3 regions of the Rhizobium sp. IBUN genome follow, and region 3 is predicted to be linked to each of the others. Evidence: predicted binding sites of a transcription regulator. Region 3 holds the regulator's gene; each other region holds the start of a gene.
What was found. Region 3 encodes LexA, which represses DNA repair genes until DNA is damaged. Its sites were predicted from a motif close to TGTTCNNNNTGTGTTCNG; they were not measured.

Region 1: a site for LexA is predicted at 4,534-4,551, ahead of RHIBUN_RS0101215 (helicase-related protein). Genes of this name have one in related genera too.
Region 2: a site for LexA is predicted at 1,476-1,493, ahead of RHIBUN_RS0109520 (UvrD-helicase domain-containing protein). Genes of this name have one in related genera too.

The regions. Positions count from the first base shown of each region.
Region 1 covers NZ_AZNV01000001.1:270,067-275,926, forward strand. The annotation lists gene RHIBUN_RS0101200 (CarD family transcriptional regulator) at 1-1, opposite strand, end outside; gene fdxA (ferredoxin FdxA) at 396-734, opposite strand; gene RHIBUN_RS0101210 (RNA-binding S4 domain-containing protein) at 929-1,333, opposite strand; gene RHIBUN_RS0101215 (helicase-related protein) at 1,338-4,376, opposite strand; gene RHIBUN_RS35030 (DUF3309 family protein) at 4,891-5,046, shown strand; gene RHIBUN_RS0101225 (YMGG-like glycine zipper-containing protein) at 5,073-5,336, shown strand; gene efp (elongation factor P) at 5,485-5,860, opposite strand, start outside.
Region 2 covers NZ_AZNV01000007.1:166,163-172,022, forward strand. The annotation lists gene RHIBUN_RS0109520 (UvrD-helicase domain-containing protein) at 1-1,433, opposite strand, end outside; gene RHIBUN_RS0109525 (efflux RND transporter periplasmic adaptor subunit) at 1,832-2,998, shown strand; gene RHIBUN_RS0109530 (efflux RND transporter permease subunit) at 2,995-5,860, shown strand, end outside.
Region 3 covers NZ_AZNV01000005.1:80,919-86,778, forward strand. The annotation lists gene RHIBUN_RS0107160 (methyl-accepting chemotaxis protein) at 1-1,705, shown strand, start outside; gene kdsA (3-deoxy-8-phosphooctulonate synthase) at 1,726-2,571, opposite strand; gene RHIBUN_RS0107170 (VOC family protein) at 2,568-3,452, opposite strand; gene lexA (transcriptional repressor LexA) at 3,652-4,368, shown strand; partial or broken gene RHIBUN_RS33155 (ComEC/Rec2 family competence protein) at 4,349-5,860, opposite strand, start outside.

The DNA.
Region 1 (5,860 bases), on a different contig from region 3:
TTCTATTCAAACACTCCCTGTTACGCTCCCGGCTGCAGCCGGAGCCGGGTCAGTCAAGCCCGGATGAGACGGTCGGATCCGTCGGGTGACTTACTTCTGGTCCCACCGGACAAAAACAAACATATCCATGCGCACAAGCTTAGAGCCTCACAGCTCAAGGCGTTGATATGTCACGGAAACCGCGTTTTTGGATTTGTTTTGCTTTCGTGGTGGTTTGGGCATACTTCATGCCGCAAATGGATCAGTGTCGGGAACCTATCACAAAAATATGACGAAATCAATAATTTGCTGCACCTGAGTCATGCGCGCAACACATGACACCCATATGCTGCAGGCACGCTTCAGGCATTTTCTACGTCACTGAACCCGGTTTCAGGCCGAGGTTTGGGGGAAGATCAGTCGCCCGCTCCAGGCTTCTCCGAGAAGTACTTCTCGAACTTGCCGGTTTCGCCGTCCATTTCCTTGGCTTCCGGCATGGCATCCTTCTTGATCGTGATGTTCGGCCAAATGCTCGCATATTCGGCGTTGACCTTGAGCCACTTGTCGAGGCCCGGCTCCGTATCCGGCTTGATGGCTTCGGCAGGACATTCCGGCTCGCAAACGCCGCAGTCGATGCATTCGTCAGGATGAATGACGAGGAAGTTCTCGCCTTCATAGAAACAGTCGACGGGGCAGACTTCCACGCAATCGGTATATTTGCAGCGAATGCAATTGTCGGTCACGACATAGGTCATGAAGAACTCCAGGACTTCCACACAATGGGGCCGGGCAACCTGGAACGTCGCGCCTTTCCCCTAACCGGAAAGGAAGCAGTGAAATGCGGGGGAGGCATTTACGCTATCCGGCAAGTTGATTGTGACGTATCGGCTTTGTCTGCGGATTTCAAGAATAAAGACGTCGCAAAACCCGGCTGTTCGGACAGAGTTTTCTAATCCTCGTCCGACATCAGCTTGTCGATTGCACGGCGGTCCTTTTTCGTGGGTCTGCCCGTGCCCGTAGCGCGCATCGCCTGTTCGTAAGGTGTCAGGCGCTTTGCCTCGTCGGGTGGCGGAGTCAGGTCCTCATAGAGCAGCCGGGCTTCCTCGTAGGGACCACGTCGCTCGCCGCCCGATTTGACGATGAGGACAACATCGCGGCGCTCCAGCGCCAGCTCGACCCTGTCGCCCGTCTTGACCATTTGGCTCGGTTGAAGGGCGCGCTCGCCGTTGATCCGCACATGCCCGGATTGAATGTGGCTTTGTGCCAGCGAGCGCGATTTCACCATGCGCGTGAAGAACAGCCACTTGTCGATGCGCTGTCGCGAACCGCCTCCTGGCTGTGTCTCACTGCTCATCCGCTTACTTCTTCATCTGCTCCTTCAAGGCAGCGAGCTTGGCGAAAGGAGAATCCGGATCGATCGGCTTTTCCTTGCGCGGTGGCTTTGCCTCGAAGCGCAACGGCTGTGGTCCGCCACGGTTGTTGTTGCGATCCTTGCGGTCGCCACGGTCCTGACGGTCGCCACGCTGTTCGTTGCGGTCACCGCGTCCCTGCTGTGGCTTGCCGCCATCCTTGCCGCGATGCTGGCGGTTGCCGTCGCGGCCCTCGCCATTCGCAGCACCCTGGCGGCGATGTTCGGACCCCCGGTCCTGGCCGCGATTGTTGCCGCCACGGCGTTCGCCCGGGCTGCGAGCCTGACGCTGGTTGTCCGTACGGCCACCAAGGCGCCAGAGAAGGACCGGCTTCGGCTCCTCGGCTTCTTCGGGATTTGCGATGACCGGCTGTTCGGCTGCCACTGCTTCAACAGCAGCTGGGGCTTCGGAAGGGGCTTCCTCCGATGCGCTGTCGGCATCGTCGTGATCTGCCTTCTCCGCATTATCCTCAACCGCCGTCTCGGTCGCCGGCGCTGCGGCAGCGTCCTGAGCCGACAGATGGGCAGCTGCCTCTTCCGCCTTGACGGCATCGGCGCGATAACCGAGCCCCTTCAGGATCTCTTCCATGTCCTCCAGCGTTGCGCCGAGGATCGAAAGCATGGCGGTTGTCGTCGTGAAACGGCGACCGTCATAAGCGCCTTCGGGACGATTGGCCTGGCCCGGCTTCCACTGAAGGAGCGGGCGAATAATGTCGGCCAGGCGCTCCAGAATGTCGATACGGACCGCGCGTTTGCCAAGGAACCGGAAGCCGGCCAGCTTGTAGAAGGTGCGCTCGAAGCCCGGATCGGTAACGACCGAGGTACGGCCTGCCGCCAGCACGGGAATGAGATCGCCATAACCTGGCTTGTCGAGGCCATCATTCTTCAACGCCCAGAGGAGCGTGATGAGCTCTGCCGGGGCGGGCTTGAGAAGTGCCGGAACGAAGATGTGGTAGGCGCCGAAGCGGACACCGTAGCGGCGCATTGAGGCCCGCGCATCCTGATCCAGCGACTTCACTTCTTCGGTCACGTCGCGCCGGAACAGTACGCCGAGGTTCTCGACAAGCTGGAATGCCAGGCCCTTTGCAAGGCCCTGCAGGTCCTCTGCGCGGGACAGATCGTCAAGCGGCTTCAGGACGGTGCTGATGTGGTGATTTACGAAGCGCTCGATACGAGCGGCCACATGGTCGCGGGCATTGCCGGTCAACTGCTCGTCGGCGAGAATGATGACACGCGGGCGCATGACATGATCGCTGCCTGCCAGGCGTGCCACCGGGTCGCCCAGCCAACGGATCGAACCGTCGGAGCTGATCGCGAGGTCGCCATTGCCGGCCGCATGGAGGCGAGCCGCACGTGCCTCGAATTCCAGAGCGAGCGCCTTCTGCGAAGCAGACTGGACAGCCTTAGCGTCCGGTCCCTCCGCTCCCGAAATGGGCGTGAACCGGAATCCCGACAGTTGCCCCACATGATGTCCTTCTACGAAGACATCGCCATTTACACTGATTTCAGCTTCCAGCATCGCATTCTCTCTCAGGCGCTTCATGAGCACAGATGTCCTGCGATCAACAAAGCGTTTCGTCAACCTTTCATGTAACGCATCGGACAATCGATCTTCGATTTCCCGCGTCTTTTCCTGCCAGTGTGTCGGATCGGCAAGCCAATTGGGCCGATTCGATACATAGGTCCAAGTTCTTATCTGCGCGATTCGCGCCGAAAGCGTGTCAATCTCACCGTCTGTTCGATCCGCGCGGTATACCTGCTCGGCAAGGAAGTCCTCGTTTACCGTGCCATAGCGGACGAGATCGGAAAAGAGGGTGGAAATCAGATCGGCGTGTTGGGCCGGTGCAATGCGGCGATAGTCCGGAAGCGCGCAGGCTTCCCATAGTTTCTCGACGCGCGCCGGATTGTTCGCAAGGTCGATGATCTCGGGGTAGCGCGACAGCTGTTCCAGCGCTTGCTGGTCGACGGCGGGGAGCGCGCGTGTCAGGCCAGAAACCGTAGGGCCGGTCTCAAGGCTCACGCGGAGCGCATGCAGGGAGCTGAAGTCGAGGTTCTTCGTGCGCCACTGCAGCACTTTCACATTGTCGAACTCGTGGCCTTCGATGCGTTCAACCAATTCCTCATCAAAGGGATCGACCTGACCGGTGACGCCAAACGTCCCGTCGCGAACATGTCGACCGGCACGGCCGGCAATCTGCCCAAGTTCGGCGGGGTTGAGGTTACGAAACTGATAGCCGTCGAATTTGCGATCCTGCGCGAAGGCGACGTGGTCGACGTCGAGATTGAGGCCCATGCCGATCGCATCCGTGGCGACCAGATATTCCACATCGCCGGCTTGGTAGAGTGCCACCTGCGCATTGCGGGTGCGCGGACTGAGGGCTCCGAGAACGACGGCGGCCCCGCCGCGCTGCCTGCGGATCAACTCGGCAATCGCATAGACTTCGTCGGCAGAGAAGGCGACGATCGCCGAACGCTGCGGGAGGCGGGTAATCTTCTTCTGTCCGGCATAGAACAGGTGGGAAAGCCGGGGACGCTCGACGATGGTAATTCCAGGGAGCAGTTGCTGCAGGATCGGACGCATTGTACCGGCGCCGAGCAACAGCGTCTCGTCGCGGCCGCGCAGATGAAGGATCCGGTCCGTAAAGATGTGCCCTCGCTCGAGGTCGCCGGCGAGTTGAACCTCGTCAATGGCGACGAACGCCGCCTTCGTCTCGCGTGGCATTGCCTCGACGGTGCAGACCGAAAAGCGGGCGTTGGGAGGCGATATTTTCTCTTCGCCCGTTACCAGGGCAACGTTTTGAATTCCGACCTTTTCGGCGACGCGTGTATAGACCTCGCGCGCCAGCAGCCGCAGCGGCAGCCCGATCACGCCGGTGCCATGGGCAACCATGCGCTCAATGGCATAATGCGTCTTGCCGGTATTGGTTGGTCCGAGCACCGCGGTTACTCCGCGCCCACTCAGTATCATCGGCTGCGATGTCAGTGTCATGGTCCTGCAGATGAGGCGAGGGTGCCCCAGGTCAAGTCAGCTCCTCTCCGAGCAGCACACACATGGACAGCCGTTGTCTCAAACGCAAGGGCCGATTTGAATTTACTCCGCAGTTTTCTGTTGCGCGAATAGCTTGCAGATTGCTCGTTTTGCGATTCGGAACAGCTTGAGAACGAATCGGAGACGAATCGCAGACTCCGCATGATTCAGTGTTTGTTCACGGCTAAGTATTGATTTTGAATCACTTTTTCCCACAAGATGCTGAATCTCGAAATTCGCGGCATACGTGCAACGCAATCTTGTCCAGGCTGTCAACGTCGTTTTGTCCGAAATCGACGAGCGACATCTGCCCGTGTCTTGTTGTCATGGGGGCAATATTACGCGGCGGGACGGAAAACGGCGTACGATTAGGTCATTTTGCCGCTAAAACCAAACATTTGATACATATGGAACAAAAATCGGAGATGTGTGTTTCTCGTCCATTCCAGGTGTAATGACGTCGAGGACTTGAACCATGCTTGGCACCATACTGCTCATTATCCTTATTCTGCTTTTGATCGGCGCCTTACCAAATTGGGGCTATAGCCGCGGATGGGGCTATGGACCTTCCGGCGGTTTAGGGCTAGTTCTCCTCATTATTGTTATTCTTGTGCTAATGGGTCGCATCTAAGCGACGAAAAAACTGGGAGTTATGTCATGATGAAGAAGATTGTGCTCATTGGCGCCCTCGTCGGCGCACTTGCTTCCTGCACGGCGACGGAACAGGGAACCGCAATCGGCGCGGGTTCCGGCGCTATTATCGGCGGTGCCGTCAGCCATAGCTGGGGCGGTGCTGCAATCGGTGCCGTTGCCGGCGGTCTCGCTGGCGCACTGATCGGCCAGTCCGTTGAACGTCGCGGTTACTGCGTCTACAGAGACCGCTACGGGCGCCGTTACGAGGCACGTTGCCCGCGCTACTAAGGCGCTAGGATTACTATTTTTGAGATCGAAAGCGCCGGCCTGACTGGCGCTTTTTGTTTGAGCAACCGCCGGATCAGCTAACTGCCGACAGCAAAAAAGCCCCTCGTTTCCAAAGCGGCTTAGTTTACTCGGCGCATGCGGCAGACAGTCAGTCTTTTGCGCGCTCGACGTAGGAATTGTCTTCCGTGGCGATAACGACGCGCGTGCCGGCGTTGATGTGCGGCGGCACCATGGTGCGCACGCCGTTCGACAGCATTGCCGGCTTGTAGGAGGACGAGGCCGTCTGGCCCTTAACGACCGGTTCGGTTTCCGTGATTTCGAGGGTCACGTGGCGCGGCAGTTCGAGAGCCAGCGGAACGCCTTCATGGATCGACAGGATGCAGGTCATGCCTTCCTGCAGATAGGCCTTCTGATCGCCCATCGTTTCATCGTTCACGACCACCTGGTCGTAGGTCGCCGGGTTCATGAAGTGGAACCCTTCGCCATCTTCGTAGAGATACTGGAAGTTCACGTCTTCGACGAAG
Region 2 (5,860 bases), on a different contig from region 3:
GTATCGCCAAGACCGCGCTTCGGGGTGTTGATGATGCGCTCGAAGGCGAGGTCGTCGGCAGGCTGGGCGACGAGGCGGAAGTAGGCCATGGCATCGCGGATTTCGAGGCGCTCGTAGAAGCGCGGGCCGCCGATGACTCGGTAGTTGAGGCCGAGCGTCACGAAGCGGTCTTCGAACTCGCGCATCTGGAATGAGGCGCGCACGAGGATCGCCATGTCGTTGAGCAAATGCCGCTTTCCATTGGCGTCGCCGCGTTGAAGTTGCTCGATCTCCTCGCCGATTTCCCTGGCTTCCACCTCTGAATCCCAGGATGCGTGCACCTGGACCTTGATGTCATCGGGGTCGCTGCGGTCGGTGAAAAGCGTCTTGCCGAGGCGGCCTTCATTGTGAGCGATCAGGTGGCCGGCGGCGCCAAGGATATGCGCCGTCGAACGATAGTTGCGCTCCAGCTTGATGACCTTGGCGCCCGGGAAGTCCTTCTCGAAGCGGAGGATGTTGTCCACCTCGGCACCGCGCCAGCCATAGATCGACTGGTCGTCGTCGCCGACGCAGCAGACGTTCTGCGGCTCGCCCTTCGGGCGCTGGGCAAGCAGCCGCAACCACATGTACTGGGCTGTGTTGGTGTCCTGATACTCGTCGACAAGGATGTAGCGGAAGCGGCCGTGATACTCCTTGAGAAGATCCGGATTTTTCCGGAAGATCGCGATCGGGTGCATCAGGAGATCGCCGAAATCGCAGGCGTTCAGCGTCGAGAGCCGTTGCTGATAGGCAAAGTAGAGTTCGCGGCCCTTGCCGTTGGCAAAGGCGCGGGCGTCGCCCTCTGGAATGTCGCCAGGGCCGAGGCCCTTGTTCTTCCAGCCATCGATCATTCCGGCGAACTGCTTGGCAGGCCAGCGCTTGTCATCGAGGCCTTCCGCCTGGATCAGCTGCTTGATCAGCCGGACGACATCATCGGTGTCGAGGATCGTGAAGTCGGAGCGCAGGTTTACGAGTTCGGCATGGCGGCGCAGAAGCTTGACGCCGATCGAGTGAAAGGTGCCGAGCCAGGGCATGCCCTCGACGGCGCCGCCGACGAGCACGGCAATACGTTCCTTCATCTCGCGGGCGGCCTTGTTGGTGAAGGTCACGGCAAGGATCTGCGAGGGGAAAGCGCGTCCAGTGTTCAGGATATGGGCGATGCGCGTCGTCAACACGCGCGTCTTGCCGGTGCCTGCACCGGCGAGCACGAGTACGGGGCCTTCCAGTGTCTCGACGGCTTCGGTCTGCTCCGGGTTCAGGCCGGAAAGATAATCGGGGCGCCTGCCGCCATCGCGAGCTGCCATGGCACGGGCGGCGAGCCCTCCGGCGGCGGGAGCGGCAGGGGCTGGCTGCTTGCGCGGCGGCTCGCCCGGCTCTTCATCGAAGAAGGGGATATCGTCGAAACTATTGCTCATGGCGCGTAATGTAGTGATTCGGGATCGAAAGACCAGAAAAGATGTTCTGCTTTCATTCCGCCCCGCACCCGCTGTCCTCAGCTTATGCAGTGCATTCGAGCAGGCCTGCCCGGGAATTGCCTATGTGCGCTGTAAGGGGCGGCCTCGGTCGCGCGCAAGTATCGTCAATGAAACTCAGAAAACAAAATCGTCATTTGACGTTGACGATGAAATTCTACAACACGGCAGGCGGCGGTCGAGAGTTACTCAGTCTTGAATTACAATTCAGTAATGCTGGAGCAATTCGCTTGCTGGTGATCGGCAAAGAGACAATATTGTCGCAGACGCGCGGCAATTTGTCCTGCGAACGCCTCTTTCGATAGACCCTGGACTAGCCTCGAGTCCCTCTGGAGACGTGAATGCCATTTTGGAAGCAGTTTATAGTTTGCCTTGTCGTGATTGCGGCCGGCTTTGCTGGATGGGTTTTCTTCGTGCCAGTGGCTGGCGAGACGCTACGGAAGGCCGGCTTTTCAGAGGTTTCAAAGTTGGCGCCCGGTGAGGCTGCACCGAAGCCGGTGGGGAGCGAGGAAGGGCAATCGAGACGTCGCAGCGGCGGAGCAAACGCGCCCGTTCTGGTCGCCACGCAGGCCGTCGTTCGTGGTGTCGTCAATGATCGGCTGAGTGCCATCGGCACGGGCGACGCCATCCGCTCCGTGGTGGTGATGCCGCAGGCAAGCGGGACAATTCGCGAGATCCTGATCAAGTCGGGCGACAGGATCACCAAGGGGCAGGTGCTTGCAAAGCTAGACAGCGAAGAGCAGGTCATCGCTCGCGGTCAGGCCGATGTGGCGCTGAAAAGCGCCGTCGAGAAATCCAGCCTCTACCACAACATCAAATCCAGCGTGTCGCGCATGGATGTCTTCGACGCCGAAATCGCCGAGCAAGGCGCACGCCTTCAACTGCAGGCCGCCGAACTCAATCTCGAGCGTCGCAGCATTGTCGCGCCGATCGATGGCATTGTCGGCATCATCCCGGTCAACGTCGGCGACAACGTTTCGACGACGACGCCGGTCGCGACCCTCGACGACCGGACCGAAATCCTGGTCGACTACTGGGTGCCGGAACGCTTCGCCAACACGATCACGGTCGGCCAGCCCGTGGAGGCAACGTCGGTGGCACGGCCAGGTCGGGTATTCTCGGGCGCGGTCGAGGCAATCGACAACCGCATTGACGCCGCCAGCCGGACAATGCGCGTGCGGGCCCGAATCGACAACGCATCGGACGAACTGCGCGCCGGCATGTCGTTCAATGTCGGGATGAGGTTTGGCGGCGACCAGTATCCCGCGGTCGATCCGCTCTCAGTCCAGTGGGATTCGCAAGGCGCGTTCGTCTGGCAGGTCGTCGACCGCAAGTCCGGCAAGGTGCGTGTCAGCATCGTGCAGCGCAATCCCGATTATATTCTCGTCAAGGCCGATCTGGACGATGGCGATGCAATCGTCACCGAAGGGCTGCAGCGTGTCCGTGAAGGCGGCGCGGTACGGGTGGCCGGCGAAGTGGCGTCGAATTCGGAGCCAGTCACGCAATGACCGTGACCGAGATGCAGGAGAAGCCGGCTTCCGGCAAACAGACCTTCACCGCGCTGTTTGTCAGGCGCCCGATCCTTGCGCTTGTCTTCAACGCCCTGATGATCGTTGCCGGCCTTGCAGCCTATGCCGGGATCGAAGTGCGCGAACTGCCCGATGTCGACCGACCCGTGGTGACGGTGCGCACGACTTTCGACGGTGCCTCGCCACAGACTATCGACCAGGAACTGACGAAGGTGATCGAGGGCGCGGCCGCACGCGTCAGCGGCCTCAAATCCATTTCGTCCAGTTCTCAGTTCGGCCAGAGCCGGGTGACGCTCGAATTCTCTGACTCCGTCGATCTCGCGGTAGCGGCAAACGACGTGCGAGATGCCATCGGCCGTATCGCCGACCGCCTTCCCGAAGAGGCGGATGCGCCGCAGATCGTCAAGGCGGATTCCGATTCTCAGCCGATCATGCGTCTTGCCGTTACGTCGTCGAAACTGAACATGGACGATCTGACGCTTCTCGTCGAGAACCAGGTCATCGACCGGCTTGCCTCGGTCGATGGCGTTGCCGATGTCGAAACCTACGGCGACCAGGAGAAGGTCTTCCGCGTCGACGTGAACCAGAGCGAACTGGCCAGTCGCGGGCTGACCGTTGGCGATCTGACGAAGGCGCTTTCCAGCGCTGCTCTCGACGTGCCGGCCGGATCGCTAAAGAGCCCGACGCAGACGATCGTTGTCCGCGCGATGGCAAGTTTGCAGACGCCGGAGGATTTCTCCAACGTCATCCTGCAGAACCACGTGCGTCTCGGCGATGTGGCAAATGTTACCCTCGGACCGCGCGACGGGCAGACGGCGCTGCGCTCGAACGGCGTTCCCGGCATCGGCCTCGGCGTCATCCGCCAGGCACAATCGAATACGCTGAACATCTCCAACGGCATCAAGGACGCCGTGGCCGAGCTTTCAAGAACGCTTCCCGAAGGCACGCGGATCGCCATCACCAGCGATGACGCCGTCTTCATCCAGGGCGCGATCCATGAAGTGGTGCTGGCGCTCATCCTGGCCGCGGTCATCGTCACCGGCGTCATCTATCTCTTTCTGCGGGACTGGCGTGCGACGATCATCCCTGCCGTCAGCATGCCGGTTGCGCTGATCGGAACCCTGGCAGCGGTCTATCTCGTCGGCTTCTCGATCAACATCCTGACGCTGCTAGCGATCGTGTTGGCGACCGGCCTTGTCGTTGACGACGCGATCGTCGTTCTCGAAAACATCGTTCGCCGCCGTTCGGAAGGCATGGGACCTCGAGCGGCTGCCGTGCTCGGCGCGCGCGAAGTGTTCTTTGCTGTCATCGCCACGACCGCGACGCTTGCAGCGGTCTTTATTCCGCTTTCCTTCCTGCCGGGGCAGGTGGGTGGTCTGTTCCGCGAATTCGGCTTCGTGCTGGCTTTCTCGGTTGGCCTCTCATCCATCGTTGCCCTGACGCTATGTCCGATGTTGGCTTCACGGATACTGACGAAGGAGATGCTTGAGGACCATGGCCTTCTTGGCCGTTTCGGAACGTGGTTCGCCGACGCCTACCGATGGTCGCTGCACGCCTGCCTGAATGCACCGCTTGTGGTCATCGTCGCTTCGTTGCTTTTTGCCGGTGCCGCTGTTCTTGCTTTCCAGACGGTTCGAAGCGAGCTGACGCCGAACGAAGACCGCGCGATGGTGATGATGCGCCTGACCACGCCGCAGGGGTCAAGTCTCGAATACACGCGCGACAAGATGCAACGGGTGGAGGAATATCTCCAGCCGCTTGTCAATAGCGGCGATATCAGCAATGTCTTTTCGATCTCGGGACAGGGCGGACAGGTCAACAGCGGCTTCATGGTGCTGACGCTGGCGCCGTGGGGTGAACGCCATCGCACACAGGCGGAGATCGTGGCCGATATCAACCGGGCCGCCGCAAGGGTTCCGGCGCTGCGCGGCAATGCGATCCAATCGAACAGCCTGCGCATCCGCGGCGCCGGCAACGGACTGCAGATGGCCTTGGTCGGCAACGATCACGAGGCTCTGACGACTGCGGCTGCTCAACTGGTGCAGGCCCTCGACGCCACGGGCCATTACGATACGCCGCGACTGACCAACGAACCGACCCAGGCCCAGGTGTCGGTGACGATCGACCGCGAGCGTGCCTCCGATCTCGGGATCGACATCACCGGCCTTTCAACGGCTATGCAGTCGCTCCTGGAAGGGCGATCGGTCGTTGACGTTTTCGTCAAGGGCGAAGCCTATCCGGTGCTGCTCACGTCGAACACCCGACCGCTCGACGATCCGACGGATCTAGAGAACGTCTTCCTGAAGACGGGCGATGGCAAGATCGTGCCGATGTCTGTAATCGCGTCACTGACGGAGAGCTCGGTCGCGCCGCAATTGAACCGCGAACAGCAGCTTGCGTCGGTAGCGATCACGGCCGGCCTGAAGAATGGTCTTTCGCTCGGAGATGCCGTCAAGGAAGTAAGCGAGATCTCCAAATCGATCCTGCCTGCCGGTGCGCGTCTCGTGCCACTTGCCGAGGCGGCGACGCTGGAGGAGAACTCAAGCGGCATGGCACTGACCTTTGGCTTTGCAATCGTCATCATCTTCCTGGTTCTGGCCGCGCAGTTCGAGAGTGTGCTGTCGTCGGTTATCATCATGTCGACGGTTCCGCTCGGGCTGGCATGCGCCGTCTTCGCGCTGATCATTACCGGGTCGAGCCTCAATATCTACAGCCAGATCGGCCTTGTTCTGCTTGTGGGCGTGATGGCGAAGAACGGTATTCTGATCGTTGAATTTGCCAACCAACTCCGCGATCGCGGCGAGGAGGTGCGCACGGCCATTGAGAAGGCGTGCGCGCTAC
Region 3 (5,860 bases):
CAAGGATCTCGTTGCCGATATTCTGCCGCCGCCCCTCTATGTCGTTGAATCCTACATGCTTGCACTCGAGGCGGTGCAGCGCCCGGAGGTCGCCGGAAAGAACATCGACCGCATTCAGAATGTCCTGAAGCCCGCCTATGAGGATCGCCGCAAGTATTGGCAGGCAACCGCGCTCAGCGCAGACCTCAAGGAAAAGCTTGTGAACGACGTCCTCATCAAAGGCGATACGTTCTGGAAGGTGATGCAGGACGAACTCGCGCCCGCCATCCTTAACCACGACTCTGCGGTCATCCCGACAGCCTTCGAGAAGCTTGCGACAAATTTTCATATCCACGAAACGGCGGTCAACCAGCTCGTTGATATGGCGAACGCTTTCCTGGCAAAGGCTGAAAAAGACGCGGCCGAACAGACAAGCATTCTCTCGGCGATTACGGTTGCATCTGCGGCGGTCTCGCTTTGCCTGCTTCTTGGCGGCCTCTACGCCTTCCGCCGGCGCGCAATCGTGCCACTTTCGGCGATGCGCGACTACATGGCGATCCTGGCGGGCGGCGACTATTCCAAGGAAGTCCCCTTCAGCCACCGTGTCGATGAAATTGGCGAAATGGCACGCGCCGTCACCGTGTTTCGCGAATCGGCGCAAGAACGGAACAAAATCCGCGAACACCAGGATGCGGAGCGCCTGGCCCAAGCCCAGCGCGATGCGGCGCTGGCCGCCTCCAAGGCTGATGAGGATGCCGGCCGCGAACGCATCATCGTGAGCCTAAGCCGCGGCCTGGACCGTCTTTCCCGCGGCGACCTCACCGTCCAGCTCAACGAACCGTTCGCGCCAGACTACGAGAGGCTACGCGAGCAGTTCAATTCGAGCGTCCGCACGCTTTCCGGCACAATGAGGGATATCGCGACAGCAACCACTACGGTCAGGACTGGCACCAGCGAAATCGCAACAAGCACGGATGATCTGGCCCGGCGAACGGAACATCAGGCCGCATCGCTGGAGCAGGCAGCCTCGGCGTTAGATCAGATCACGGTTACGGTCAAAAACTCGTCGGAACGCGCCCATGAAGCAAACGCGATGATGACGGTGACGAAGGAAAGCGCCAGCTATTCGGCAACTGTCGTGCACGAGGCCGTAGCTGCGATGGAGAAGATCGAAGCATCATCCGTGCAGATCGGCGAAATCATCAACGTCATCGACGAGATCGCCTTCCAGACCAACTTGCTCGCGCTCAATGCTGGTGTTGAGGCCGCTCGTGCAGGCGAGGCCGGAAAGGGTTTTGCCGTCGTGGCGCAAGAAGTGCGCGACCTCGCCGGCCGCTCTGCCAAGCTGGCGAAGGAAATCAAGCAGTTGGTCGAGACTTCGTCCAGTCAGGTGTCAACCGGCGTTGCCTTGGTGAACCGCACCGGCGAAGCCTTGAACAGTATCGATCAGCAGGTGCTGAAGGTGACGACGCTGATCGAGGCGATCGTGCGCTCTTCCTCTGAACAGACGACCGCGCTCGTCGAGGTCAATGCCGCCGTCAACACCATGGACAGCGTCACCCAACAAAACGCCGCGATGGCGGAGGAAACCAGCGCAGCCTGCCGCGAGCTTGGCAACGAGGCTCTACACCTCAATCACCTGCTCTCTCGCTTCGCTCTCGAAGGCACGGAGAGGACGGCAGGATCGGCATATCCCACAAAGACGAGGTTGGCGCTCGCCGGTTGACAGCGTGCACGTCCATCCATTTATCCCGCCTTGGCAATCGCATCGAAGGCCAGCAGCTTTTCGAGAAGCCGCGGCATATCCCGCAGATAGACCATGTTGGGACCATCCGAAGGCGCATTGTCAGGATCTTCGTGGGTTTCCACGAATACGCCAGCGACGCCGACAGCGACCGCCGCACGCGCGAGCGTCTCCACGAACTCGCGCTGCCCTCCGCTCGAACCGCCCTGCCCGCCCGGCTGCTGGACCGAATGCGTGGCGTCGAAGACCACGGGGGCGCCCATCGCCGCCATGATAGGCAGCGATCGCATGTCGGAGACCAGCGTATTGTAGCCGAAGGAAGCACCGCGTTCGCAAAGCAAGATGTTCGGATTTCCGCTCGAATTCAGCTTGTTGAGGACGTTCTTCATGTCCCAGGGCGCGAGGAACTGCCCCTTCTTGACGTTGATGACGCGGCCGGTCTTGGCGGCGGCAACGAGCAGGTCGGTCTGACGGCTGAGGAAAGCTGGGATCTGCAGGATGTCGACGACGGTGGACACCTTGGCACACTGCTCTTCGGTATGAATGTCGGTCAGGACAGGAAAGCCGTATTCCTTCTTGAGATCGGCAAACACTTCAAGCGCCGTTTCGAGGCCGATACCGCGCTGCGCTGACAGCGACGTCCGGTTCGCCTTGTCAAAGGAGGACTTGTAGACGAGGCCGAGACCAAGCTTGTCGCACAGTTCCTTCAGCACACCGGCGACCATGAAGGCATGCTCGCGGCTCTCCATCTGACAAGGCCCGGCAATCAGCGACAGCTTGCCGGAATTCGAAAAGGTGACGCGGCCGGCGCCTTCGCCGACCACGACTTCGGAATTTGTCTGGCTCATCGTTTCTCCTCGAAGGCGAAGAGAGCGCCCTGTCCGGGCGCGGCCTTCACCAGAATTCGATTGTTCTTGCGCGTATAGGTCATCCCGTTAGCAGCCAATTGCGCTTCTGTCACGGCGAGATCGCCGACTTTGAAAACGATGGCAACACCACGCAGACCGCGATCGTCGGAAGGCGCAGGGATGTCGAAGTAGGCGTCCAGTCCATCCGGGGAGAGAACACTCACTCTGGCATTCGGAGTTGTCACACTCACACCGAAGGCCTCATTGGTCGTTCCCAAACTGTGGGCGGCGGCGCGCAGGAATGGTCCAAACGCCTTGGGGTCGGGTGCCCCAAGCACGATCTCTGCGATCCCAACCACCCCATTTGGATGCACTTGCAGGGCTTTCCGGTCGGCTGGCAGCGGGTTGACACGTTGGCATGTGAAGAAAAAGAAATCGGGAGCGCGCAGGTCAACTGCAAAGGCGAGCTTGAATGCGGCCGTCACCTCCGAGCCACCGGGCATCTTCATCGGCCGCTCGAACTGCAGCATCTCGCCGCCATTGATCTTTTCGGACAGAAACCGGGCATGGTCGCGATCGGCATCCGCCGTCGCAAAGACCACGGCAGACAGCCCATCGTCTCCACATCGGAATCGAAAGGCACGGTCCCGCGCGGTGAAGACATTGCCTTTCTGCGCCGAAGCTTCATGCAGTTCGGCATTAGCGACCCCGAGAGGCTCCAGATAAGTTTCGTCGGCGAAGAATATGCAGGCATTCTCGGTCCCAAACGGGTGCCGGGCGTCGGGCGCGACGGTGAATCCCAGCTTTCCGAGACGCTCGCGTGAGAGCCTGATATTTGGAACCGGCAGCACGATGTGGTCCAGCGGATGTGCTTCGCTCATGGCAACTTCTCCGGAATTTGCGAAGATGTGCGCCGGGCAACAGGACAATGCAACCCCCTTCTACGCTTTCGGTCAAATGAGACGCAAAAACTCAGCAAGTTGCAGGCAAGTTTTACGAAAATTTAGGTACTTGCGGAACACATATGGAACATATAGTGTCTGTTCTGGCTTTGTTTCACGACTCTGGGGTTCAACTTCGATGCTGACGCGCAAGCAACAGGAGCTTCTTCTCTTCATTCACGAGCGAATGAAGGAGTCCGGTGTCCCCCCTTCTTTTGATGAAATGAAGGATGCCTTGGACCTCGCGTCGAAGTCAGGCATCCACCGCCTGATTACCGCGCTGGAGGAACGGGGCTTCATTCGCCGACTGCCGAATCGGGCCCGCGCTCTGGAAGTCATCAAACTGCCCGAGGCATATAACCCGAGCCTGCAGCCCCGCCGCGGTTTTTCGCCGAGCGTTATCGAAGGCAGCCTCGGCAAACCACAGCCAGTTGTGGCGCCGAAGCCAGCGCCGCAGGGTGACAACGGCGGTTCTGCCTCTGTACCGGTCATGGGACGGATTGCTGCCGGCGTACCGATTTCGGCAATTCAGAACAATACCCATGACATCACGGTTCCGGCGGACATGCTTGGCCCAGGCGAGCACTATGCGCTTGAGGTCAAGGGCGACTCGATGATCGAGGCCGGCATCTTTGATGGCGACACGGTAATCATCCGCAACGGCAGCACCGCCAATGCCGGCGACATCGTTGTTGCGCTTGTCGATGATGAGGAAGCGACGCTCAAGCGCTTCCGCCGGAAAGGCGCCTCCATTGCACTTGAGGCGGCGAACCCGGCTTACGAGACGCGCATTTTCGGGCCTGACCGTGTCAAGGTCCAGGGCAAGCTTGTCGGCCTCATTCGCCGCTATCATTGAAGGCAAGCGGCTCGCCGTCAAAGGTGCCGCTTCGCCAATTATACGCCCGATGGCGGATCCAAGGGCGGTCGAGCCTCGTATAGGCCGTCGTGACGACGGGGCTACCTTGATCGTCGATCCTTACCTCAGCGCCACCAAAGCGACGCAAGGTTTCGCCGGTGAACAAAAGTGCGCCTGACCGGCACCCCGTCGTGCGGAGGCGAGCGGGTGTCACGACGATATCGGCCGTATCGCCCGCAGCGCCGAAGTAAGCGGGATTTTCGACGATCGTCACGACGTAGCCGCTATCGTGCGTGGCTGTGCACCAGGCGCCTTTCAGGCATACAAATCGGTTCTCAGCGCTCGTCGCAGCCTGACGTAACGCATCGCGGGCATTGCGCAATTCCACGGCAGATAACCTTTCCGATCTGCCTTGACTGTCCCGCCGCCTGATAGCGTTGACACCCTCCAACAATCGCGGTGGTTGATCTAGCTCCGCGGCGAGCGCCCTTCGCAATTGGTCGAAAATGAAGTCAGGCGGATGCGGCCGGTTCGGTGCAAGGACTTGTCCTCTCACAATCGCGACGAGATTGCCGTCTTCGGCAATGACGATGTCGGGCGGCGGTTCGCTCGGCGCAACCGCAACAAGCGCTGTTGCCAGCGCCGCAATACCAGCGCCGAGGTAGCGGATCTTGGTGCGCAGAATGGCAAGTAAGAGGAACCCTGCAACCGCCACAGGAAAATACCAACCCGGCAATTTGCCGATATCGATATTGCCGCCCCAGGCCGAGACCATCTGGGCAATGGCGATCACGATGTCGAGCCCGAAACCGGCAATTTTCCACGGAATGACGTCGAGGCCAAACGGTGTCAGCAGCATAGCGAACATGCCCATCGGCATCACCACGAAAGAGATCACCGGCATGGCCATGAGATTTGCCGGCAGACCATAAGCGCTGAGCCGGTGGAAGTGCTCGACGGCGAAAAGCGCGGTCGAGAAGCCGCCGATCATCGAGGTCAGCAGGATGCCACCAAAGAAGCGTATGATGAAAACGACGGGCTTTACTGCGGCGACCTGCAGCAAGGGATGTTCGCGCGGCGGCCTTCTTGACCAGATCGCGTAACCCGGGACGAGAGCAAGCGTCTCCGCAAACGACATCTGGAAGCTCGGGCCCAGGGCCTCGGATGGTAACAGGAGTAGGATCACCCTCGCGGACAAGACAATGTCGCGCAAGCTTATCGACGGGCGATCGAAGAACACCGCGGCGAGCATGATCGCCATCATGATGAGTGCACGCTCCGCCGATACCGCGAAGCCCGAGATCATGTAGTAGGTCGTCAGCGCCACGAGCGCTCCGGCAGCGGCAATCTTCTTGGTCGGGTATGCCTGCACGATGGAAACAGGCTCAGCAACTGGCGCAGGCCGACGAAGAAGATGCCGGCAGACAGCGCCATGTTGAGGCCGGAGATTGCCACGATATGAGCCAGCCCCGCCTGCCGCAGAGCCTCGGTC